Regions from separate parts of the Klebsiella africana genome, predicted to be linked through region 2. Evidence: predicted binding sites of a transcription regulator. Region 2 holds the regulator's gene; each other region holds the start of a gene.
What was found. The regulator ArgR, encoded in region 2, controls arginine synthesis, uptake and breakdown. The targets are predictions, from matches to a motif close to ANTGAATAAAAATACANT.
Positions count from the first base shown of each region.

Region 1: a site for ArgR is predicted at 6,584-6,601, ahead of argA (amino-acid N-acetyltransferase). Genes of this name have one in related genera too.
Region 3: a site for ArgR is predicted at 3,869-3,886, ahead of argC (N-acetyl-gamma-glutamyl-phosphate reductase). Genes of this name have one in related genera too.

Region 1 is NZ_CP084874.1:911,164-919,275, forward strand. It holds gene recB (exodeoxyribonuclease V subunit beta) at 1-2,382, shown strand, start outside; gene recD (exodeoxyribonuclease V subunit alpha) at 2,379-4,223, shown strand; gene LGL98_RS04495 (hypothetical protein) at 4,282-4,602, opposite strand; gene LGL98_RS04500 (hypothetical protein) at 4,670-4,990, opposite strand; gene argA (amino-acid N-acetyltransferase) at 5,220-6,551, opposite strand; gene amiC (N-acetylmuramoyl-L-alanine amidase AmiC) at 6,779-8,032, shown strand; gene cobD (threonine-phosphate decarboxylase CobD) at 8,050-8,112, shown strand, end outside.
Region 2 is NZ_CP084874.1:498,454-506,565, forward strand. It holds gene LGL98_RS02395 (alpha/beta hydrolase) at 268-1,290, shown strand; gene yhcN-B (DUF1471 family stress response protein YhcN-B) at 1,401-1,667, opposite strand; gene yhcN (peroxide/acid stress response protein YhcN) at 1,766-2,029, opposite strand; gene argR (transcriptional regulator ArgR) at 2,408-2,878, opposite strand; gene mdh (malate dehydrogenase) at 3,293-4,231, shown strand; gene LGL98_RS02420 (GntR family transcriptional regulator) at 4,363-4,992, shown strand; gene LGL98_RS02425 (GntR family transcriptional regulator) at 4,979-5,644, shown strand; gene LGL98_RS02430 (SLC13 family permease) at 5,856-7,124, shown strand; gene ttdA (L(+)-tartrate dehydratase subunit alpha) at 7,157-8,056, shown strand; gene ttdB (L(+)-tartrate dehydratase subunit beta) at 8,056-8,112, shown strand, end outside.
Region 3 is NZ_CP084874.1:5,087,498-5,095,609, reverse strand. It holds gene ppc (phosphoenolpyruvate carboxylase) at 1-2,411, opposite strand, end outside; gene argE (acetylornithine deacetylase) at 2,670-3,821, opposite strand; gene argC (N-acetyl-gamma-glutamyl-phosphate reductase) at 3,935-4,939, shown strand; gene argB (acetylglutamate kinase) at 4,946-5,722, shown strand; gene argH (argininosuccinate lyase) at 5,821-7,194, shown strand; gene oxyR (DNA-binding transcriptional regulator OxyR) at 7,452-8,112, shown strand, end outside.

The sequences.
Region 1 (8,112 bases), 410 kb from region 2:
TTTCAGGACACCGACCCCCAGCAGTACCGGATTTTTCGCCGCATCTGGCGCCAGCAGCCGGAGACGGCGCTGCTGCTGATCGGCGATCCGAAGCAGGCCATCTACGCCTTTCGCGGCGCCGATATCTTTACCTATATGAAAGCGCGCGGCGACGTTGCCGCGCACTACACCCTTGATACCAACTGGCGCTCATCGCCGGGCATGGTGGGCAGCGTCAATCGGCTGTTCAGCCTCAGCGATAACCCCTTCATGTTCCGCGAGATCCCGTTTCTGCCGGTGAAGGCGGCGGCAAAGAATCAGGGCCTGCGCTTTACCGTGGATGCGGCGGACGTACCGGCGATGAACGTCTGGCTGATGCCCGGCGACACCGTCGGGTCTGGCGATTATCAGACCTTTATGGCGCAGCTCTGCGCCACGCAGATCCGCGACTGGCTGAGCGCCGGTCAGCAGGGGCGCGCGCTGCTGTGGCGCGGGGAAACCTCGCGCCCGGTGCAGGCTTCAGATATTACCGTGCTGGTGCGCAACCGGCTGGAGGCGGCGCAGGTGCGTGAAGCGCTGCAGACGCTGGGCATCCCCTCGGTCTACCTCTCCAACCGCGACAGCGTTTTTGAGACGCTGGAGGCCCAGGAGCTGCTCTGGCTGCTGCAGGCGGTGCTGGCCCCGGAGCGGGAAAATACCCTGCGCAGCGCGCTGGCGACCTCCATGTTTGGCCTGACCGCGCTGGATATTGAAAATCTGAACCAGGACGAGCAGGCGTGGGACGCGCTGGTAGAGGAGTTCAGCGAATACCGCCAGATCTGGCGGCAGCTCGGGGTGATGCCGATGCTGCGGGCGTTGATGACGGCCCGGCATATCGCCGAGAATCTGCTGGCGACGCGCGGCGGCGAGCGGCGCTTAACCGACATTCTGCATATTAGCGAATTGCTGCAGGAGGCGGCCAGCCAGCTGGAAAGCGAGCATGCCCTGGTGCGCTGGCTGGCGCAGCATATCGCCGAGCCGGACAGCAACGCCGCAAGCCAGCAGATGCGTCTCGAAAGCGATAAGCACCTGGTGCAAATTGTCACCATTCACAAGTCAAAAGGGCTGGAATACCCCCTGGTCTGGCTGCCGTTTATCGCCCGGTTTCGTAAACAGGACCAGGCGTTTTACCACGATCGCGAGACGTTCGCGGCGGTGCTGGATTTGGGCCAGGATGAGGCCAGCCTCGAGCTGGCGGAGGCGGAACGACTGGCGGAAGATCTGCGCCTGCTGTACGTCGCCCTGACCCGCGCGGTCTGGCACTGCAGCCTCGGCGTGGCGCCGCTCAGTAGCCGGAAATCCGGCAACAGCGATTTCCACCTCAGCGCGCTGGGGCGGCTGTTACAGGCGGGCGAAGCCATGGACGCCGCCGGGCTGACCGCGCAGCTGGCAGACTTCTGTCATGGCGATATTGCATTACAGAGACCGGGCGAGCTGGATCTCACCCCGTGGCAGGCGCCCGCGGCGACCATCCCCCCGCTGTCGGCGCGTGAGCTACAGCGCCGTATCGCCGACGACTGGCGGGTGACCAGCTACTCCGGGCTGCAGCAGCATGGTTTCAGCGGCGGGCAGGATCTGCTGCCGCGTCTGGATGTCGATGCCGCCGGCGTCGGTGAAGTGGTGGAAGAGCCGCAGTTGACTCCGCACCAGTTCCCGCGCGGCGCCGCGCCGGGGACCTTCCTGCACAGCTTGTTTGAGGAGCTGGACTTCACCCAGCCGGTGCCGGACGGATGGATGGCGGAGAAGCTGCAGCTGAGCGGGTTTGACGCGCAGTGGGCGCCGGTGCTGACCGACTGGCTGGGCGGCGTGCTGAAGACCCGCCTGCCGGGGCCGGATATCGCGCTCAATCAGCTTGCGGCGCGGGATAAACAGGTGGAGATGGCGTTTTACCTGCCCATCGCCCAGCTGCTGACGGCGGAGCGCCTTGACGCGCTTATCCGCCAGTACGATCCCCTTTCCGCCGACACGCCGCCGCTGGATTTCCGCCAGGTGCGCGGCATGCTGAAGGGCTTTATCGATCTGGTCTTCCGCCACGAAGGCCGCTATTACCTGCTGGATTACAAATCCAACTGGCTGGGGGAAGATCGCGAGGCCTATACCCGGCCGGCGATGGAGCAGGCGATGCGTGCCCACCGCTACGATCTACAGTATCAGCTGTATAGCCTGGCGCTGCACCGCTATCTGCGCCACCGGCTGGCCGATTATGACTATGACCGCCACTTCGGCGGCGTGATTTATCTTTTCCTGCGCGGCATGGACGGGCAGGAGGGGGGGCAGGGGATCTTCACCACCCGGCCGGTGAGACCGCTGATTGACGGTCTGGATCAGCTTTTTGCCGGAGAAACTCAGGAGGAGGCCTCATGACTTTCGAACAACTACTGCTGGCGGCGGTGGAGCAGCATCTGCTGCGGCCATTGGACGTCCAGTTTGCCCTGATGGTGGCGCAAAACGACCCGCCAGCGGTTAAGCTGGCGGCGGCCTTGCTGAGCCGCGATGCCGGCGAGGGGCACGTCTGCCTGCCGCTCTCGCGGTTGAGCGGTGACGAGGCGCTGAGCGGTAAAGCGGGGGAGATCCGCGATCGGTTGCTGGCCGAAGCTGGCGCGCCGGAGGACTGGCCCGGGCTACTGCTCGCTTCGTCGGCGGTGAGCTGCGGCGATGCTCCGGCGCCGATGATTTTGTGCGGCGACCGGCTCTATCTGAACCGGATGTGGCGCAACGAGCTGACCGTCGCCCGCTTCTTCAATGAAGCCAACCGGGTGCTGGAGATGGATGAAGCCCGGCTGGCGTCAACCCTGAATGCCCTGTTCCCTGCCACCGGCGAAACCGACTGGCAAAAAGTGGCCGCGGCGGTGGCGCTGACCCGCCGTATCTCGGTGATCTCCGGCGGTCCCGGGACCGGGAAGACCACCACCGTGGCTAAGCTTCTGGCGGCACTGATTCAGATCGAAGACAGCCCGCGCTGTCGTATTCGCCTGGCGGCACCGACGGGGAAAGCGGCGGCGCGCCTGACCGAATCGCTGGGCGCGGCATTAAGAAAGCTGCCGCTAACCGACGCGCAGAAAGCGTTAATACCCACCGAGGCCAGCACGCTGCATCGTCTGCTGGGCGCCCAGCCCGGCAGCCAGCGGATGCGCTATCACGCCGGCAACCCGCTGCATCTGGACGTGCTGGTGGTGGATGAGGCCTCGATGATTGACCTACCGATGATGTCGCGGCTCATCGACGCGCTGCCGGCCCACGGGCGGGTGATCTTCCTCGGCGATCGCGACCAGCTGGCCTCCGTGGAAGCGGGAGCGGTGTTGGGGGATATCTGCGCCTGGGCGAGTTCGGGCTATACCGCCGCGCGGGCGCAGGAGCTGACCCGGCTGACCGGTTCGCCGGTACCGGCGGGCGAGGGGGCTATCGCGGGCGCGCTGAGAGACAGTTTGTGCCTGTTGCAAAAGAGCTATCGCTTCGGCAGTCACTCCGGCATCGGGAGCCTGGCGCGGGCGGTGAACGCTGGCGCGCGCGCGGAGGTGAAGGCCACGCTGCGCCAGCCGTTTGACGATATCGCGCTTCATCCCCTCAGCACGACTGAAGAGTACGAAGCCATGCTCGGCGCGGCTCAGCAGGGCTATGAACGCTACCTGCAGCTGCGCCGCGAGCGGGCCGAACCGCAGGCCATGCTGGCCGCTTTCAGCGAATTCCAGCTGCTATGCGCGCTGCGCGAAGGGCCGTACGGCGTGAGCGGCGTCAATGAGCGGCTGGAGCAGCGGCTCAACCGCCAGCGGGCGATCGCCCTGCCGCGCCACTCCCGCTGGTATGACGGCCGACCGATCATGATATCGCGCAACGATAGCGCGCTGGGGCTGTTTAACGGCGATATCGGCATAGCGCTGGAGCGCAACGGCGAGCTGCGGGTGTGGTTCCTGATGCCCGACGGCGCCATCAAGTCGGTGCAGCCGAGCCGTCTGCCGGAGCATGATACCGCCTGGGCGATGACCGTGCATAAATCGCAGGGCTCGGAGTTCGAACATGCGGCGCTGATCCTGCCGGCGCGCAGCGTCCCGCTGGTGACCCGCGAACTGGTCTACACGGCGATCACCCGCGCGAAGAAGCGATTGTCGCTCTATGCCGACGAGCAGGTGCTCTCCCAGGCCATTGTGACGCGCACCGAGCGGCGCAGCGGCCTGGCGGAGATTTTCGCCGGGCGCGAAGCCCCCTGAGACGCCGGGTCCGGGCGATGGGAAAATGCTGCAGCCGTTGCCCGGACTGGCGGAAAAATCAGTAACTGAAGAACAGGGGGATAAGCCAGAGCGCCGATATCGAGTTCATGGCCAAAAAATACCACCCATAGCGCATGGGGAGTGATGTCGTTGAGAGATCGGCAATAACGATAATAGCCAGTGAAATTAGCAGATTGGCTATCGACATGACGATGAACAGCAACACCACCATCAGCCCGGCCGCCATGGCGCCGGATGAGGGGCCTCCGCTACCCGCCATCATCGTTATCAGCAACAGTGCCCAGGGATAGAGGGAGATGACCAGCACGATGTTTTTGATGTTTCTGATCACCCAGTTGGGCTGTTTTTTCGTCGTCATTATCTGTCCTTAGCGTAATGAAATATTTATCGTGTTTTTCACCTGAATCATCATGACGGTGGGGCCCTTAAGGCCATATGGCCAGCAGTACGAGCCACCATAGTGATATTGAATTCATCGCGAAAAAGCGCATTGCCGCGCCGCTGGCCAGCGGTGGGGTGGAACAGCGGGCACAAAAAATCACCAGCGAGGAGATGAGGAAATTAATGCCGGATGTCAGGGCCAGCAGAAATAATATCGCGATGGCGGCGCCGAGCGCGGCATAGCCATGCTGAGGATGACGCTGGTTATCCCAGAGCAGCAAAATCAACAGCAACCACGGATAGAGGGCGACCGCGGCGGTAATGAGGTTGATATGTCTGACCAGCCAGTTCGGTTTGGTTTCCATTCTTTCAGCGATCCTTGCAGGGCGGGGGGTGGCCGTGGCGCCAGTCGACATCCTGTCGACAGCCAATAGCATATCGGTGAGCCAGCGGGAAAGGAATGGCCTGCGCGGAAACCAGGAATTTAGCCCGCGTGTCGCAGATAAGCGCCGACGCGAACAGGGTGGAGACTGGCCCAGGATAAAGCGATAAGTGTCGCGCTATCCCGGGCCGTTAGGTAAAGAGGAGATGAACTTAAGCGAGGTCGGCCATCAGCACCTTCGACCGGCGCTGATAGTTATACATTTGCTTTTTACTCTCCGGCAGCAGGTCAATATCTACCGGCGTGAAGCCGCGCTCCTGGAACCAGTGGATACTGCGGGTGGTTAACACGAACAGCTTGCTCAGCCCCATCTGCCTGGCCTGAGCGGCAATACGCTCCAGCAGCACCTCTCCCCGCGACGAGCTCCGGTAATCCGGATGCACCGCCACGCAGGCCATTTCGCCGATCTTCTCTTCCGGGAAAGGATAGAGGGCGGCGCAAGCGATAGTGGTATTATCGCGCTGAATAATGGTGAATTTGTCGATCTCCATCTCCAGCTGTTCGCGGGAACGGCGTACCAGGATGCCCTGCTGCTCGAGCGGGCTTATCAGCTCAAGAATACCGCCGATATCATTGATGGTCGCCCGACGGATCTGCTCCGCGCTCTCCATGACGATCTGAGTGCCGATGCCGTCGCGTGAAAACAGCTCCTGCAGCAGCGCGCCATTTTCCTGATAGCTGATCAGGTGGCAGCGCCGTACGCCGCTGCGGCAGGCCTTCACCGCCCCGCGCAGGAAGCGCACGGTGCCGGAGTTGTAGTCTTCGTCTGCTTCCAGCTCTTCGACGCGGGCCTGCGCTTCATTAGGGAACAATTCGGAGACAATTTCCCCGGCCTGGTTGTAAACCCCTTGCGACGAACAGAAGCCGATCATCTTCTCCGCCTTCAGCTTGATGGCCAGCTGGGTAGCGATCTCTTCCGAAGTCAGGTTAAAGCTCTCGCCGGTGACCGACACCGCGACCGGCCCCATCAGGACAATGGCGCCGCTATCGAGCTGACGATGAATCGCCTCTTCGTCAATGCGGCGAATGCGTCCGCTGTGACAATAATCGACGCCGTCATCGACGCCTAGCGGTTGGGCAATGATAAAGTTGCCGCTGACGACGTTGATATGGGCTCCCTGCAACGGGGTGTTGTTGAGGCTCATCGACAGGCGGGCGGTGATCTCCAGCTGCAGCATCCCCGCCGCCTGCTTAACCAGCTCGAGCGTTTTGGCGTCAGTCACTCGCGTCTGCTTGTGATAGACCGGCTCGTGATGGTGCTCGGCGAGGTTAGCGTCAATCTGCGGGCGGGCGCCATAGACCACCACCAGGCGAATGCCCAGGCTATGCAATAATCCTATGTCATTGACAATATTTGAGAAATTTTCATGCTCAATGGCTTCGCCGCCCAGCATGATGACAAACGTTTTTCCCCGATGGGCATTAATATAGGGAACAGAATGGCGGAATCCTTCTACCAGTTCAGTGCGACGTTCCTTCACCATGACAAACCCTCAATGCATGATTATTCGTAATTATTGTATTTTTATTCTGTTTTGCTGTTAAACGCAAGCCCCAATTTTAGGCTAAGTCACGAAAAACATGTGACCCGGCGCAGGGTGTCAATGAATGTTTACCCTTTTATAGATGACAGGTTATATGCCTTTCGTTAAAGTTTCTGGTCAATCTGTTTGTTTTGGGTATAAATGCGTTTTTATTGCTTGGGAGTGGCATGTCGGGAAACAACTCTGGATTAAGCCGTCGCCGTTTATTGCAGGGGGCGGGCGCCATGTGGTTAATGAGCGTGAGCCCTGTCGGGCTGGCCGCCGCCGCGCGGGTGGTCGCTGTTCGCGTCTGGCCAGCATCGACCTATACCCGCGTTACGGTGGAATCGAATCATGTGCTGAAATACCGGCAGTTTGCCCTCAGTAATCCGGAACGAGTAGTGGTCGATCTGGAGGGGGTTAACCTGAACTCGGTACTGAAGGGCATGGGAGGGCAGATCCGCGCTGACGATCCCTTTATTAAGTCCGCCCGCGTGGGCCAGTTTGATCCGCAAACCGTGCGCATGGTCTTCGAACTCAAGCAGAATGTTAAGCCGCAGCTGTTTGCCCTCGCGCCGGTGGCCGGCTTTAAAGAGCGTCTGGTGATGGATCTCTATCCCTCCAACGCCACCGATGTTCAGGATCCGCTGCTGGCGCTGCTCGAGGATTACAACAAAGGCGATCTGGAGCGGCAGGTGCCGCCGGCGCAAAGCGGGCCGCAGCCGGGCAAAGCCGGGCGCGACCGACCGATTGTCATCATGCTCGATCCCGGGCACGGCGGCGAAGACTCCGGCGCCGTGGGGAAGTATCGCACCCGCGAAAAAGATGTGGTGCTACAGATCGCCCGTCGCCTGCGGGCGCTGATCGACAAAGAAGGCAATATGAAGGCCTATATGACCCGCAACGAAGACGTGTTTATCCCGTTGAAAGTGCGTGTCGCCAAGGCGCAGAAGCAGCGCGCCGACCTGTTCGTGTCGATTCACGCCGACGCCTTTACCAGCCGCCAGCCCAGCGGCTCTTCGGTGTTTGCCCTCTCCACCAAGGGGGCCACCAGTACCGCGGCAAAATATCTCGCCCAGACGCAGAACGCCTCCGATCTGATCGGTGGGGTCAGCAAGAGCGGTGACCGCTACGTCGACCACACCATGTTCGATATGGTGCAGTCCCTCACCATCGCCGACAGCCTCAAATTTGGCAAGGCGGTGCTGGAGAAAATGGGCAACATCAATAATCTGCACAAGAATCGGGTAGAGCAGGCGGGCTTTGCGGTGCTGAAGGCGCCTGATATCCCCTCCATTCTGGTGGAGACGGCGTTTATCAGTAACGTGGAAGAAGAGCGGAAACTGAAAACAGCCAAATTCCAGCAGGAGGTGGCCGAGTCGATCCTCGCCGGGATTAAAGCCTACTTCGCCGACGGCGCGACGCTGGCCCGCCGCGGATAACCACACAGGAAAGGGACATGGCCTTACTGAAAAGCGCCCATGGCGGTAACATCCGCGAGGCCGCCGCCCTGCTGGGCATA
Region 2 (8,112 bases):
AGGCGCCATTATCCCCATATTTATAGACCCAGGGCAGCGAACGTGGTGGTGAGGCGCTGTCGTTCGTGGTCAGCGTTTAACGAAAAGGTATTGGCCCCTTAATTCTGCGCAATACGTTAAAGGGAACTGCATTTTTATCTAAAAAGCTGATGGATTTGATGCAAAAAGCGCATTATTCACCGTTATTTTTCGGTAATACACTGCCTGAACCATGAATGCATATTTTATTTGATCTGCGTTTTGCAGGTCTTATCCAGGACGCCAACCATGAAAACCCTTCCTTTTATACTGACCAGTGGCCTGATGCTGGGCTCCATTGCGGCGACGACTTACGCCGCGGAACTCCCCGGTTACGCTGATGGCGCGCAGATTATGCGCGTAGATCATACCCGTGGCCGTATTGATACCTTCAATGGCGTGGTTTACAGCCAGATTAAAAATGCGGTTTCCGTTCGTCAGATGCATATGTCTTTGCTGGTGCCGCGAAACCACGATCTGAAGCCCGCCATTGTTTACTTCCCTGGCGGTGGATTCACCAGCGCGGCATGGGATAAATTTATCGAAATGCGCATGGCGCTGGCGCAAGCCGGGTTTGTCGTCGCAGCAGCAGAATACCGCACTGTGCCAGACACGTTTCCGGCACCGGTTGTCGATGGCAAAGCGGCTATCCGCTATCTGCGCGCGCACGCAGCGGAATATGGCATTGATCCTAAACGTATCGGCGTGCTGGGCGATTCTGCAGGCGGCTATATGGCGCAGATGATGGCGTTAACTCAGAGTGAGAAAAGCTGGGAACAGGGCGATTTTCTCGACCAGTCCTCTGCGGTTCAGGCGGCAGTGACGCTATACGGCATCTCTAACCTGTTGAATATAGGTGAAGGCTTCCCACCTGAGATTCAGAAAGTGCACGCCTCGCCTGCCGTGACGGAAGCGCTCCTGGTGCATGGCAGTGCATTTCGCAACTGGCCTGGCGCTACGATTGGCAGCGACAGACAAAAAGCACTCAATGCCAGCCCGATGGGGCATATTGCCCGTAACGAACCGCCGATTTTGATTATGCATGGCAGCGCTGACTCTCTGGTGTCACCCGTACAAAGCGCCCAGCTTTATAAGGCATTAATAGCGAAAGATAATAAGGCAGAGTATGTGCTGATCGAAGGCGCTGAACATGGTGATGATAGCTGGTATCAGAAGCCGGTTATCGACCGGGTCGTTAACTGGTTTAAAGCGACACTCGGCGCACCGCTACATACTGCCGATAGGTCGAAAGATAAAGATGCCAACCTGTAACTCGTTGTTCCGTTGTGGAAACGGAACGCGTTATCTGACCAGGTTTTGCGATAAGCAAAAAAAAGCCCCCGACAGGCGGGGGCAAGTCGTCGAAATAAGACGACGAGGGTTTATTTGTACAGCTCAGCGGTGGCGTGCCAGCTATCGCCGGTACGTGCTTCAATAATACGGTAGCTGCTGGCGCCTTCTTTCTCGGCTTTAGCCGCCAGTTCCTGACGCATGTCCATTGGCGCACTGCCTACCTGGGAAACGGAGATGGTACCCATGGATTGCAGATTTTGGGCTTGCTCTGCGTTCACTTGCTGAACAGCCGCGCTGGCACCGAAAGAGAGAAGGGAAGCCAGGCCAAGGGATGCGATGATCATTGCGCGTTTCATAATCTTTACTCCAGTCTTTGTTTTGCCGCGGCAGGGCGATGTATGAGGCCGGGCCGCGGTAGAGAATTTTTGTCAGGTTAACCGTTGACGTCTAAAACTTATTTATACAGCTCAGCAGTGGCATGCCAGTGGTCGCCAGTGCGGGCTTCGATAATCCGGTAAGAAGAAGCCCCTTCTTCCTGCGCTTTTTTGTTCAGCATTTCATGCATATCCATCGGGGAGGATGCTACCGCGCCGACGGAAACCGTGCCGATAGCCTCGCGGCCCTGGGCCTGCTCGCTGTTGATAATATCAGCGGCGAAAGCGCCAAATGACACGACAGAAAGGATACTGAGAGCAGCTACAGCGGTTTTGATTTTCATGATGTTCACCTCGTCGAATCTTTTTGTTGGGGGTCTTTGTTTCGTGACCCTCATCACAAAACCAAGTATACACTAATCACCAAAAATATTAATACCATGCTAATTGTTTTGTGCGTTAATAGTTACAATGGATTGCGCTTTTTATAACGGATAAGAATTAAAAATGACATGTTAGCGACAGCGATAAGATTTATTTCTAATAAAATCATATAGGTATTCGAATTTGATCTTTTGTGCGTTTTACGCTTTTCCCGTTAGTAAAAGAACGTATAGGCATCGTAAATGACACTAATTGTTAAATAGTTGTTGTCGTAGGAGAGGGGGAGAGAGGCAAAAAGGAGGGGAAGTCGCCCTCTGACGATAGCCAGAGGGGAATACTCAGAGTTCCTGCTCGAACAGAACCAGAATGGCGTCGTGCAGATCTTTCACCGTAAAACCGCGCGCCGGGGTGGTAAAGATGGTGTCATCCCCGGCGATGCTGCCGAGAATACCTTCCGCCTTGCCCAGCGAGTCGAGTAGACGCGCGATCAGCTGTGCGGCACCGGGGCTGGTATGAATCACCACTACGGCATCGTTATAGTCGATATCCAGCACTAAATTCTTCAGCGGGCTGGAGGTGGTCGGTACACCAAGCTCGGCAGGCAGGCAATAGACCATTTCCATTTTGGCGTTACGGGTACGCACCGCGCCAAATTTGGTGAGCATGCGGGAGACCTTCGATTGGTTGATATTCTCGAAGCCCTCTTCCTGCAGCGCCTGGACGATCTCTCCCTGCGAGCTGAATTTCTCTTCTTTAAGTAGCGCTTTGAACGCTTTAACCAGTTCTTCTTGTTTTGCCGAACTTCGCATAAGTCACCCAGATTATGGTGGTAAAATCAACATCATTATGCATAACCATGAATTTTTATGCAAATAATCCGCGAAAGGATAGGTCAATAATGTTATGAAGGGGGCATATTTTAGCAAAAAAAACGTATAAGGAACATGTTCTCATCACAACGCTTAAAGCCATGTAAAAGTAAATGAAATGTTATTGAGTTGGTGTTGTTTTGCGCAACTGGCTGGGTGTATTGTAACCAATAGTCGATCCGGTACTTCGCTTTGCTGGATGGTCAGTCAGGAAGCATAAAGTGCGCCGCTGTTCTATTGCTACGCACAATAATGCATTCTTCAGCCATAATCATTGTAATTGTTCATCTTGTGAATTAAGGTCCAGGCGACGGAATAACGAAAGACTAAATTAACCATAATAAGGAGTTTAGGATGAAAGTTGCAGTCCTTGGCGCCGCCGGTGGTATCGGCCAGGCGCTTGCCCTACTACTTAAGACCCAACTGCCTTCAGGTTCAGAGCTCTCGTTGTACGACATCGCTCCGGTTACGCCGGGCGTGGCGGTAGATCTAAGTCATATCCCCACAGATGTAAAAATTAAAGGATTTTCCGGTGAAGATGCTACCCCGGCGCTGGAAGGCGCGGATGTGGTGCTGATCTCCGCGGGCGTGGCGCGTAAGCCCGGCATGGATCGTTCCGACCTGTTTAATGTGAACGCGGGTATCGTTAAGAACCTCGTGCAGCAGATTGCCAAAACCTGCCCGCAGGCCTGCATCGGCATTATCACCAACCCGGTGAATACCACCGTGGCCATCGCCGCTGAAGTACTGAAAAAAGCCGGCGTGTACGATAAAAACAAGCTGTTCGGCGTCACCACGCTGGACATTATCCGCTCCAATACCTTTGTGGCGGAGCTGAAAGGTAAATCGGCAACCGAGGTGGAAGTCCCGGTCATTGGTGGTCACTCCGGGGTGACTATTCTGCCATTACTGTCGCAGATCCCCGGCGTTAGTTTTAGCGATCAGGAAGTGGCCGACCTCACTAAACGTATTCAGAACGCCGGTACCGAAGTCGTGGAAGCGAAAGCAGGTGGCGGATCGGCAACGTTGTCGATGGGGCAGGCGGCTGCCCGTTTTGGTCTCTCTCTGGTACGTGCGATGAAGGGAGAAAAGGGCGTGGTGGAGTGCGCCTACGTGGAAGGCGACGGCCACTATGCGCGTTTCTTCTCCCAGCCGCTGCTGCTGGGAAAAAATGGTGTAGAAGAGCGTCAGTCTATCGGCAAACTTAGCGCCTTTGAACAGCAGGCGCTGGAAGGTATGCTGGACACCCTGAAGAAAGATATCGCCCTCGGCGAAGACTTCGTTAACAAGTAACCTCGCACGTTCAAAAAAGCCGGAACCGTTGTTCCGGCTTTTTATTACCTCACTTTTCGCCTCAATGCGCCAGCCGTCGGGCAAATCTGCTAAAATCCCCGGCGTTTTAAGCCACCAGCCATGAGGACAGCGTGAAAAAGATCGAAAGAAAACAGACCCGGGACCAAATCGCGCAGATGATTCGCTACCAGATCCTTTCCGGTGCGATGAAGGCTGGGGATGAGCTGACGCAAGAGAGCATCGCGGAACAGCTGGGACTTTCACGTATGCCGGTTAGGGAAGCGCTGCAATCTCTTGAGCAGGAAGGGTTTCTGGTGCGCTTGCCTAACCGGCATATGCAGGTCTCCACATTGGCCGTTGAGGATGTGAGCCATATTTTTCGCGTTATCGCGGTGATGGCCGCCGAACTGTTTGCCCTCGTGCCGGCGAATCAGGGGGAAGTGCTGCGTGCGCGAGCCCAGGAGCTGGCGCGTCCGGGAGAGAATACGCGCGAACTGGCGTTCCATCAGCTGCTGATTTCCTATCTTGATAATCGCTATCTGGCGAAGGCGTATCAGCAATTTTTGGATGGTTATATTTCTTATGTCATTCTGTATCTGAAAGAGAATGGCCAGGAATCGGCTCTGATACTGAGCGAACTGGCCAGCGCCATCGGCAATGGCGAAGGCGGAAAAATTGCCCAGACAACGCAGCGTTATTTCCTTATGCTTGCGGAAATTATGCGTCAACATATGAAGGATTGGGAAAGTGCAGAAGCCTAAATTAGGGAAAATTAAGCTTCTTTCCGCGAAGGAGCAGGTGGCGGCAGTTTTGCGTAAAGCGATCCTGTCGCGGGATTTAGTGGAAGGGCAGGAGATTACCCTTGAAGGGATTGCCCGACTGGTAGGCGTTTCCAGCATGCCGGTACGCGAAGCGTTTCAGATTTTAGCCGCCGATGGTCTGATTCAAGTGCGGCCGAATAAAGGCGCGGTGGTGCTGGGGATTAATGAGCAGACCATCCGCGAACATTATGAAATTCGCGCCGTACTGGAAAGTGAAGCCGTGGCGAAAGCTTCTCGTCCAGGAACTGATATTTCACGTATCGCTCAGGTTCACTATGCCGCAGAGAAGGCGCTGGCAGAAAATAATTCTGCTGAATATTCCGACCTGAACCAGGCTTTCCATATGGAGATCTGGAGCGCAGCGGGAAATGAAAAAATGAAGATGCTGCTCTGCAACATGTGGAACGGCCTGTCGATGGGACATAAGGTCACCGAAGAAGAGTATGCCGTTATCTCTATTCGCGAACATAAAGCGATTTTACAAGCGCTTGAGCAGCATAACGAAGCGCTGGCCCGCCAGCGAATGCATGAACACATTATCCGCTCGATGGAAAATATGCTCACTCGATATCTGCCCGATCCCAGCACCTGACGGGTTCCTCCGCCAGCGATAGGCTGGCCTTTCTTACATTTATCTGCACTATTAGTTACTTTTCGTGACGATCAGCACAGGATCTTGATGCAGATCTCATTGCGCGATCATTCCGCAAAAACGCATTGACTTACTTTTTGCATGGGAATAATTTCTCCTTCGTCAATATTGGATACAATATCATATATCATTGATAGGAAGAATTATAAGTATGGAACCGATTACCATCACCCTATGTTTGCTGGTGTTCGCTATCGTCATGTTTGTCTGGGAGAAGGTGCCACTGGCAGTGACTTCCATGGTGGTTTGTGTGGCGTTAGTGCTCACCGGTGTATTGAATCTCAAGCAGGCGTTTGCCGGTTTTATCGACAGCAACGTCATTCTTTTTGTCGCCATGTTCATCGTTGGCGGGGCGTTATTTGAAACCGGGATGGCAAACAAAGTCGGTGGCGTGATCACCCACTTCGCCAAAACGGAGAAGCAGCTGATCTTCATCATTATGGTGGTGGTTGGCGTGATGTCTGGTTTTCTCTCCAATACCGGTACGGCAGCCGTTTTGATCCCGGTCGTTATCGGTGTGGCCGCCAAATCGGGATTCACCCGTTCGCGTCTGCTGATGCCGCTGGTGTTTGCCGCTGCACTGGGCGGTAACTTGTCGCTGATTGGCGCCCCGGGTAACTTGATCGCGCAATCGGCCTTGCAGAATATCGGCAGCGGCTTCGGTTTCTTTGAGTATGCGAAAGTGGGCCTGCCGATGCTGGTCTGCGGCATCCTCTATTTCCTGACTATCGGCTATAAGTTCCTGCCTAATAACTCGAACAGTAGTGAGGTGGGCAGCGTTGGCGAGCAGCGGGATTACAGTCACGTTCCGCGCTGGAAGCAGATCCTGTCCCTGGTGGTGCTGATCGCCACGATCCTCGGCATGATTTTCGAAAAACAGACCGGTATTAGTCTGACGGTCGCCGGCTGCATTGGTGCCCTGGTGCTGGTCATCACCGGCGTGTTGACGGAAAAACAGGCTTATAAAGCCATTGATTCACAAACTATTTTTATCTTCGGCGGCACCCTGGCGCTGGCTAAAGCGCTGGAAATGACCGGTGCGGGTAAGCTGGTTGCCGATCAGGTTATCGGCCTGCTGGGTAATAACTCCTCACCGTTTATGCTGCTGGTAGTGGTCTTTGCCCTCTCCGTGGTGATGACCAACTTTATGTCTAATACCGCCACCGTCGCGTTACTGGTGCCGGTGAGTCTGTCGATTGCCGCCGGTATGGGCGCCGATCCGCGTGCGGTGCTGATGGCGACGGTAATCGGTAGCTCCTGCGCCTATGCGACGCCGATCGGTATGCCTGCCAACATGATGGTGCTGTCGGCCGGGGGCTATAAGTTCGTCGATTACGCCAAATCCGGCATTCCTCTGATTATCGTTTCCACCATTGTCAGCCTGATCCTGCTGCCAATCCTTTTCCCTTTTCATCCGTAATTTACGGACGCTGTTCTGACTAAGGAGCCTTTATGAGCAAAAGTGAACAGATATCCCGCATGACCGACATTATGGCCAGGTTCGTGGGATATACCGGCAAAGTATTGCCTGATGACGTCACGGCAAAGCTGAAAGATCTGCATAAGAAAGAGACCAGTCAACTGGCCGACGTGATCTTCACCACCATGATTGAAAACCAACGTCTGGCGAAAGAACTGGATCGTCCTTCCTGCCAGGACACCGGCGTGATCCAGTTTCTGGTGGAGTGCGGCGCCAACTTCCCGCTGATTGGTGAACTGGAAGCGCTGCTGCGCGAGTCGGTAATCAAAGCTACCGTCGACTCCCCGCTGCGTCATAACAGCGTCGAGACCTTTGATGAATACAACACCGGCAAAAATGTCGGCAAAGGGACGCCCACCGTCTTCTGGGAGATCGTTCCGAATTCCGACCAGTGCAGCATCTACACCTATATGGCCGGCGGCGGCTGCTCGCTGCCGGGTAAAGCGATGGTACTGATGCCGGGCGCGGGCTATGAAGGGGTGACTCGCTTCGTGCTGGATGTGATGACCAGCTATGGCCTGAATGCCTGTCCGCCGCTGCTGGTTGGCGTTGGGGTGGCGACGTCTGTAGAAACCGCGGCGCTGCTGTCGAAGAAAGCGTTGATGCGTCCGATTGGTTCGCACAATGACAACGAACGCGCGGCATTGCTGGAAAAAATGCTCGAAGACGGCATCAACAAAATTGGCCTTGGCCCGCAGGGAATGTCCGGCAATACCTCCGTGATGGGTGTCAATATCGAAAATACCGCACGCCACCCTTCCACCATTGGCGTGGCGGTTAACGTTGGCTGCTGGTCGCACCGTAAAGGACATATCGTTTTCGATAAAGACCTGAATTACACCATTACGTCTCACACAGGAGTGGCATTCTGATGACTAAAAAAATACTCACTACGCCCATTAAAGATGAAGATTTAGCGGATATTAAA
Region 3 (8,112 bases), 650 kb from region 2:
GCAGCCAGCAGCTTACGCAGCTCGGTACCCAGCGCCCACAGCTCTGGTTTCACCAGGCGCTGATCGTAGTACTCCGCCAGCCACAGGTCGGCCTTCGAGTAAACCATCTCCAGCATACCAAGGCGAGTAGAGAAGAACGGCCAGTCGCGACACATGGCTTCCAGTTCACTCTGTTTTCCACCTTCGACTACCTTCTGCAGCGCAGCGCCAGCGCCCAGCCAGGCTGGTAGCATCAGGCGGTTCTGGGTCCAGGCGAAGATCCACGGAATGGCGCGCAGCGACTCGACGCCGCCGGTTGGGCGACGTTTTGCCGGACGCGAACCCAGCGGCAGTTTGCCCAGCTCCTGCTCCGGGGTCGCGGAACGGAAGTAAGGCACGAAATCTTTGTTTTCCCGCACGTAGCCGCGATACATCTTGCAGGAGACGTCGGACAGCTCAGCCATGATATCGCGCCATTCGGCTTTCGGCTCCGGCGGCGGCAGCAGGTTGGCTTCCAGAATGGCGCTGGTATACAGCGACAGGCTGCTGATGGTCACTTCCGGCAGGCCGTACTTAAAGCGGATCATCTCGCCCTGCTCGGTGACGCGCAGGCCGCCTTTCAGGCTTCCCGGCGGCTGCGAGAGCAGCGCCGCGTGGGCTGGCGCGCCGCCGCGGCCGATAGAGCCGCCGCGACCATGGAACAGCGTCAGTTCGATACCGGCTTTTTCACAGGTTTTGATCAGCGCGTCCTGCGCCTGATACTGCGCCCAGGAGGCGGCCATCACACCAGCATCTTTGGCGGAGTCTGAGTAGCCGATCATGACCATCTGCTTGCCCTGGATAAAGCCGCGGTACCAATCGATATTCAGCAGCTGGGTCATGACGTCGTTGGCGTTGTTCAGGTCGTCCAGCGTTTCGAACAGCGGGGCCACCGGCAGAGCAAAGCCAATCCCGGCCTCTTTCAGCAGGAGATGAACCGCCAGCACATCGGACGGCGTTTTCGCCATCGAGATCACGTAGGCGGCGATCGATCCGCGCGGCGCCTCGGCGATCACCTTGCAGGTGTCGAGAACTTCGCGCGTCTCTTCGCTGGGCTCCCACTGGCGCGGCAGCAGCGGACGTTTGGAATTCAGTTCACGGATCAGGAAAGCCTGTTTGTCGGCTTCTGACCAGCTTTCGTAATCGCCGATCCCGAGGTAACGGGTCATTTCACCCAGCGCTTCGGTGTGGCGGGTGCTTTCCTGACGGATATCAATACGCACCAGCGGTACGCCGAAAGACTTCACGCGGCGCAGGGTGTCGAGCAGCTCGCCGTTGGCGATAATGCCCATGCCGCAGGCCTGCAGCGATTTATAGCAGGCGTACAGCGGCTCCCACAGCTGCTCGTTCTGCGTGATCAGTCCGGCCGGTTTCGGCAGCTTCTGACCTTTCAGACGCGCTTCCAGCCAGGCCTGGGTCTCCATCAGCTGAGCGCGCAGTTTTTTCATCAGGTAACGGTACGGTTCCTGAGCGCCCTCGGCGCCGGCCAGGGCGCGCAATTCGTCGGTACACTCCACCATCGACAGCTCGGAGATCAGCACCTGCACGTCTTTGAGGAACAGGTCGGTCGCTTTCCAGCGGCTGAGCAGCAGCACGTGGCGGGTGATATCGGCGGTCACGTTCGGGTTGCCGTCGCGGTCGCCGCCCATCCACGAGGTGAAACGCACCGGGACAAAGTCCACCGGCAGCTGGTAGCCAAGGTTGGCTTCCAGCTGTTCGTTCAGCTCGCGCAGATAGTTAGGCACCCCCTCCCACAGGCTGTTTTCCACCACCGCGAAACCCCATTTGGCTTCATCGACCGGGGAAGGGCGGTGCTTACGAATTTCATCGGTATGCCACGACTGGGCGATCAGCTGGCGCAGACGGCGCATCAGCTGATGGTGCTCGTAGTCAGCGATATCTTTGTTGTCCAACTGCTTAAGGCAGTTGTTCACTTCCACCATTTTATGGATTAGCGTCCGGCGGGTGATCTCGGTCGGGTGGGCGGTCAACACCAGCTCCAGAGACAGAGATTCCACCGCTTGTTTGATGGTCTCTTCGTTGAGATTGGGTTGGTCTTTGAGCTTTCTCAGGGTACGCGCAATGACTTCCGGATTGCTGGCCGCTTCGCCATTGGCCGAAATGCTGTGGTACTGCTCAGCGGTGTTGGCCAGATTCAGAAACTGGCTGAAGGCACGGGCCACCGGCAGCAGTTCGTCGTTAGACAAATTCTGCAGCGTGGTCAGCAGCTCCTGGCGGTTAGCTTCGTTGCCGGCGCGTGAAGATTTGGACAACTTACGGATAGTTTCGACACGATCAAGAATATTTTCTCCCAATGCATCCTTGATGGTATCGCCCAGCACCTTGCCGAGCATACTGACATTACTACGCAATGCGGAATATTGTTCGTTCATGTTACCCCAGACACCCCATCTCATTTTATTTTGTTATATCCGCTGCGCTGGAACGTGAGCAACGGATAAGCAACCCGTCTTTTATAAAGCCACGTAAATACCCCCACGTCAATTACTGCGAAATCGCTTCAGCAAACGAGTAAATCGCCGTAATTTGCGAAATTTAATTCAGGGGTCGCTGGATAAGCATCGCTTATGGAAATGTGACGATCGTCACCGTTCCGCCCCGGGAGAGCGGGGCGGAAAAAGAGGGCGATTTTAGTGCCAGCAGAAGTGGTGGACCACCTGGCTAATCAGCTCCCGGGTCGGCTTGATAAAGCGCGTCTCCAGATACTCGTCAGGCTGATGGGCCTGATTGATGGATCCCGGGCCGAGCACCAGCGTCGGACACAGCGTCTGGATAAACGGCGCTTCGGTGCAGTAGTTCACCACATCGGTCTGGGCGCCAAGCAGTTTCTCAACCACCTGCACCAGCTTATGGTCCGGCGGGCACTCGTAGCCAGGGATCGGCGGATGCAGCTCTGAGACCGTCAGGCGGCCCGGCCAGCGTTCGCTGACCGGGGCCAGCGCCTCGCCCAACAGACCATTAAGATCGTTAAGGGTCATCCCCGGCAGCGGGCGGATATCCATATGCAGTTCACAGCAGGCGCAGATACGGTTTGAGGCATCGCCGCCATGGATAGCGCCCAGGTTGAGGGTTGGGTAAGGGACCGTAAACGCCTCGAAGTGGTAGCGCTCCTTTAGCAGATCGCGCAGCTGCATAATGCGGCCGATGGCGTCGTGCATCAGCTCAATGGCGTTGATCCCGCGCGCCGGATCGCTGGAGTGGCCGGACTGGCCCTGAATACGGATCGCGTTGGACATATGGCCTTTGTGGGCGCGGATCGGCTGCAGGGAGGTGGGCTCGCCGATGATGGCACAGTCCGGGCGCAGCCGGGTGGTTTCGGCAAAATAGCGCGCGCCGGCCATGCTGGTCTCTTCGTCGGCGGTGGCCAAAATATACAGCGGCTTTTTTAGTGTGGTGACGTCGACATCGCGCAGGGCGTCGAGAATAAAGGCGAAGAAGCCTTTCATATCGGCCGTGCCGAGGCCGTAGAGCTTGTTATCGTGTTCGGTGAGGGTGAACGGGTCGCGCGTCCAGCGGCCATCATCGAACGGCACGGTATCGGTATGCCCGGCGAGCAGCAGGCCGCCGGCGCCGTGTCCGGTGCTGGCCAGCAGGTTGAATTTATGGCGCGTATCCGGCACCGGCTGTACCTCAACATTGAAGCCGAGATCGCGGAACCAGCCTGCCAGCAAATTGATTAAAGACTCATTGCTTTGATCGAGAGCCTCTTCGGTCGCGCTGATGGACGGTGTGGCGATCAACGCGCGGTAAATCTCGATAAAGGGCGGTAAATTGTTTTTCATTGTTGACACACCTTGGGTCGTGATAGTATCAATATTCATGCATTTATTGTGAATAAAAATACAATATCGTTGAGCGTAAGAAAACCCATCGAATGTAAGGAGATGCGCTTCCAATGTTAAATACGCTGATTGTGGGTGCCAGTGGTTATGCCGGCGCAGAGCTGGTGACCTATATCAATCGTCATCCGCATATGAACATAACCGCTTTAACGGTCTCCGCGCAAAGCAATGATGCGGGAAAATTAATTTCCGACCTGCATCCGCAGCTCAAAGGCATTGTCGATATGCCGCTGCAGCCGATGTCCGATATCAGCGAATTCAGCGCTGGCGTGGACGTGGTGTTTCTCGCCACCGCGCACGAAGTGAGTCACGATCTGGCGCCGCAGTTCCTTGCTGCCGGCTGCGTGGTGTTCGATCTCTCCGGTGCCTTCCGCGTTAACGATGGGGCGTTCTACGAAAAATATTACGGTTTCACTCATCAGCATCCCGACCTGCTCAAACAGGCGGTGTATGGTCTGGCGGAGTGGAGCGCGGATGCGCTTAAAGACGCGCAGTTAATCGCAGTGCCAGGCTGCTACCCGACGGCGGCGCAGCTGTCGCTGAAGCCGCTGATTGATGCCAGTCTGCTGGATCTGAACCAGTGGCCGGTAATCAACGCTACCAGCGGGGTGAGCGGCGCGGGTCGTAAGGCCGCGATCGGCAACAGCTTCTGTGAAGTTAGCTTGCAGCCGTACGGCATATTTAACCATCGCCATCAGCCGGAGATTGCCAGCCACCTCGGGGCAAAGGTAATTTTTACCCCGCACTTGGGTAATTTTAAGCGTGGCATCCTGGAAACCATTACCTGCCGCCTGAAGCCGGGCGTTGGCCATGCGCAGATCGCGGCGGTTTACCAGCAGGCTTACGCCGATAAACCGCTGGTACGTTTATATGATAAAGGCGTACCCGCATTGAAAAGCGTCGAGGGTCTGCCATTCTGTGATATCGGTTTTGCCGTGCAGGACGACCATCTTATCGTCGTCGCGGCTGAAGATAACCTGCTGAAAGGCGCCGCAGCGCAGGCGGTGCAGTGCGCGAATATTCGTTTCGGCTTCGCTGAGACGCAGTCTCTTATTTAAGGTGTGATGATGAACCCATTAATTATCAAACTCGGCGGCGTTTTACTCGATAGCGAAGAAGCGCTGGAGCGCCTGTTTACCGCACTGGTTAACTACCGTGAAGCGCATCAGCGTCCGCTGATTATCGTCCATGGCGGCGGCTGCGTGGTGGATGAGCTGATGAAACAGCTTAACCTGCCGGTACAGAAGAAAAATGGTCTGCGCGTTACGCCGGCTGAGCAAATAGACATCATCACCGGCGCGCTGGCGGGTACCGCCAACAAGACGCTGCTGGCGTGGGCGAAAAAGCACGGTCTGGCCTCTGTCGGCCTGTTCCTCGGCGATGGCGATAGCGTGAAGGTGACGCAGCTGGATGCTGAGCTGGGCCATGTCGGGCTGGCGCAGCCGGGCTCCCCGACGCTGATCAATACCTTGCTGGCCGGCGGTTACCTGCCGGTGGTGAGCTCTATCGGGGTGACCGACGAGGGCCAGCTGATGAACGTCAATGCTGACCAGGCGGCGACGGCGCTGGCTGCCACCCTGGGGGCGGATCTTATCCTGTTGTCTGACGTTAGCGGTATCCTCGATGGTAAAGGGCAGCGTATTGCCGAGATGACCGCCGAGAAAGCGGAACAGCTGATCGAGCAGGGGATTATCACCGACGGCATGATTGTGAAAGTGAATGCGGCCCTCGACGCCGCACGTGCCCTGGGCCGTCCGGTCGATATCGCCTCCTGGCGTCACGCCGAGCAGCTACCGGCGTTATTTAACGGCACGCCGATCGGCACACGTATTCTGGCTTAAGATTTCATGCCCGGCGGCGCGTTGTCTGCCGGGCTTACAGACTGTAGGCCGGGAGGCACAACGCCGCCGGCAGAACTAACGAATAAAGGAAGCAAGTTATGGCACTTTGGGGCGGGCGTTTTACACAGGCAGCAGATCAACGGTTCAAACAGTTCAACGACTCGTTGCGCTTCGACTATCGTCTGGCGGAGCAGGATATCGTTGGCTCTGTCGCCTGGTCGAAAGCGCTGGTAACGGTCGGCGTTCTGAGTGCCGCTGAACAGCAGCAGCTGGAAGAGGCGCTGAACGTGCTGCTGGAAGAGGTGCGCGCTAATCCGCAGCAAATTCTCGCCAGCGATGCCGAAGATATTCACAGCTGGGTGGAAGGTAAACTGATCGATAAAGTGGGCCAGCTGGGCAAGAAACTGCATACCGGCCGCAGCCGTAACGACCAGGTCGCCACCGATCTTAAACTGTGGTGTAAAGATACCATTGTCGAACTGCTGTCGGCCAATCGCCAGCTGCAGAGCGCGCTGGTGGAGACCGCCCAGCAGAATCAGGACGCGGTGATGCCGGGGTACACCCACCTGCAGCGCGCCCAGCCGGTGACGTTCGCGCACTGGTGTCTGGCCTACGTGGAAATGCTGGCGCGCGACGAAAGCCGTCTGCAGGACGCGCTGAAGCGCCTCGACGTCAGCCCGCTGGGCTGCGGCGCGCTGGCGGGGACGGCGTATGAAATCGACCGCGAGCAGCTGGCCGGCTGGCTGGGCTTTGCCTCTGCCACCCGCAACAGCCTCGACAGCGTTTCCGATCGCGACCATGTGCTGGAGCTGCTTTCCCATGCGTCTATCGGCATGGTACATCTGTCGCGCTTTGCGGAAGATCTGATTTTCTTCAACTCCGGCGAGGCGAACTTCGTCGAGCTTTCTGATCGCGTGACCTCCGGCTCCTCGCTGATGCCGCAGAAGAAAAACCCGGACGCGCTGGAATTAATTCGTGGCAAATGCGGCCGCGTGCAGGGTGCGCTGACCGGCATGATGATGACCCTGAAAGGCCTGCCGCTGGCCTACAACAAAGACATGCAGGAAGATAAAGAGGGGCTTTTCGACGCCCTGGATACCTGGCTCGACTGCCTGCATATGGCGGCCCTGGTGCTGGACGGCATTCAGGTAAAACGTCCGCGCTGTGCGGAAGCGGCGCAGCAGGGCTATGCCAATGCCACTGAGCTGGCGGATTATCTGGTGGCGAAAGGCGTTCCGTTCCGCGAGGCGCACCATATTGTTGGTGAGGCGGTGGTGGAAGCCATTGCGCAAGGGAAACCGCTGGAAGCGCTGGCCCTGGCCGATCTGCAGAAATTTAGTCCGGTTATTGCAGACGATGTGTACCCGATTCTGTCCCTGCAGTCCTGCCTCGAGAAACGCGCAGCGAAAGGCGGCGTCTCGCCGCAGCAGGTAGCGCAGGCTATCAACGAGGCGAAGGCTCGCTTGAGCTAATCTTCTGGCATCCCCTTCCCGAACCCGGCCGAGCCCAGCGACGCCGGGTTTTTTATGCAAAAAAAAGCGGACGCAAGGTCCGCAAAAGTTCACGTTGGCTTTAGTTGTTCGGGTAGAGAAACAGTGTGACGGGCCAGTGGTTTTCACAGGTTGACCGTCTTTATGGGCGTATTATTGAACAGAAAACTTGATAGGGATAATCGTTCGTTGCTATGCTATCTATCGCCATGGACTATCGTGGCGATGGAGGATGAATAATGAATATTCGCGATCTTGAATACCTGGTAGCGCTCGCCGAACACCGCCACTTTCGGCGGGCGGCTGACTCATGCCATGTGAGCCAACCGACGCTCAGCGGACAGATCCGCAAGCTGGAGGATGAGCTTGGCGTCATGCTGCTGGAGCGCACCAGCCGTAAGGTTCTGTTTACCCAGGCGGGGCTGTTGCTGGTGGATCAGGCGCGTACCGTGTTACGCGAAGTAAAAGTGCTCAAGGAGATGGCAAGCCAACAAGGGGAAACCATGTCCGGGCCGCTGCATATCGGCCTGATCCCGACAATTGGCCCGTACCTGCTACCGCACATCATTCCGATGCTGCATCAAACCTTCCCGAAGCTGGAAATGTATCTGCACGAAGCGCAGACCCATCAGCTGCTGGCTCAGCTCGACAGCGGTAAGCTCGACTGCGCCATCCTGGCGCTGGTCAAAGAGAGCGAGGCCTTTATCGAGGTGCCGCTGTTCGATGAGCCGATGATGCTGGCTATCTATGAAGATCATCCGTGGGCGAACCGCGACCGGGTGCCGATGTCGGATCTGGCCGGTGAAAAGCTGCTGATGCTGGAGGATGGCCACTGCCTGCGCGATCAGGCGATGGGCTTCTGCTTTGAAGCGGGGGCGGATGAGGATACCCACTTCCGCG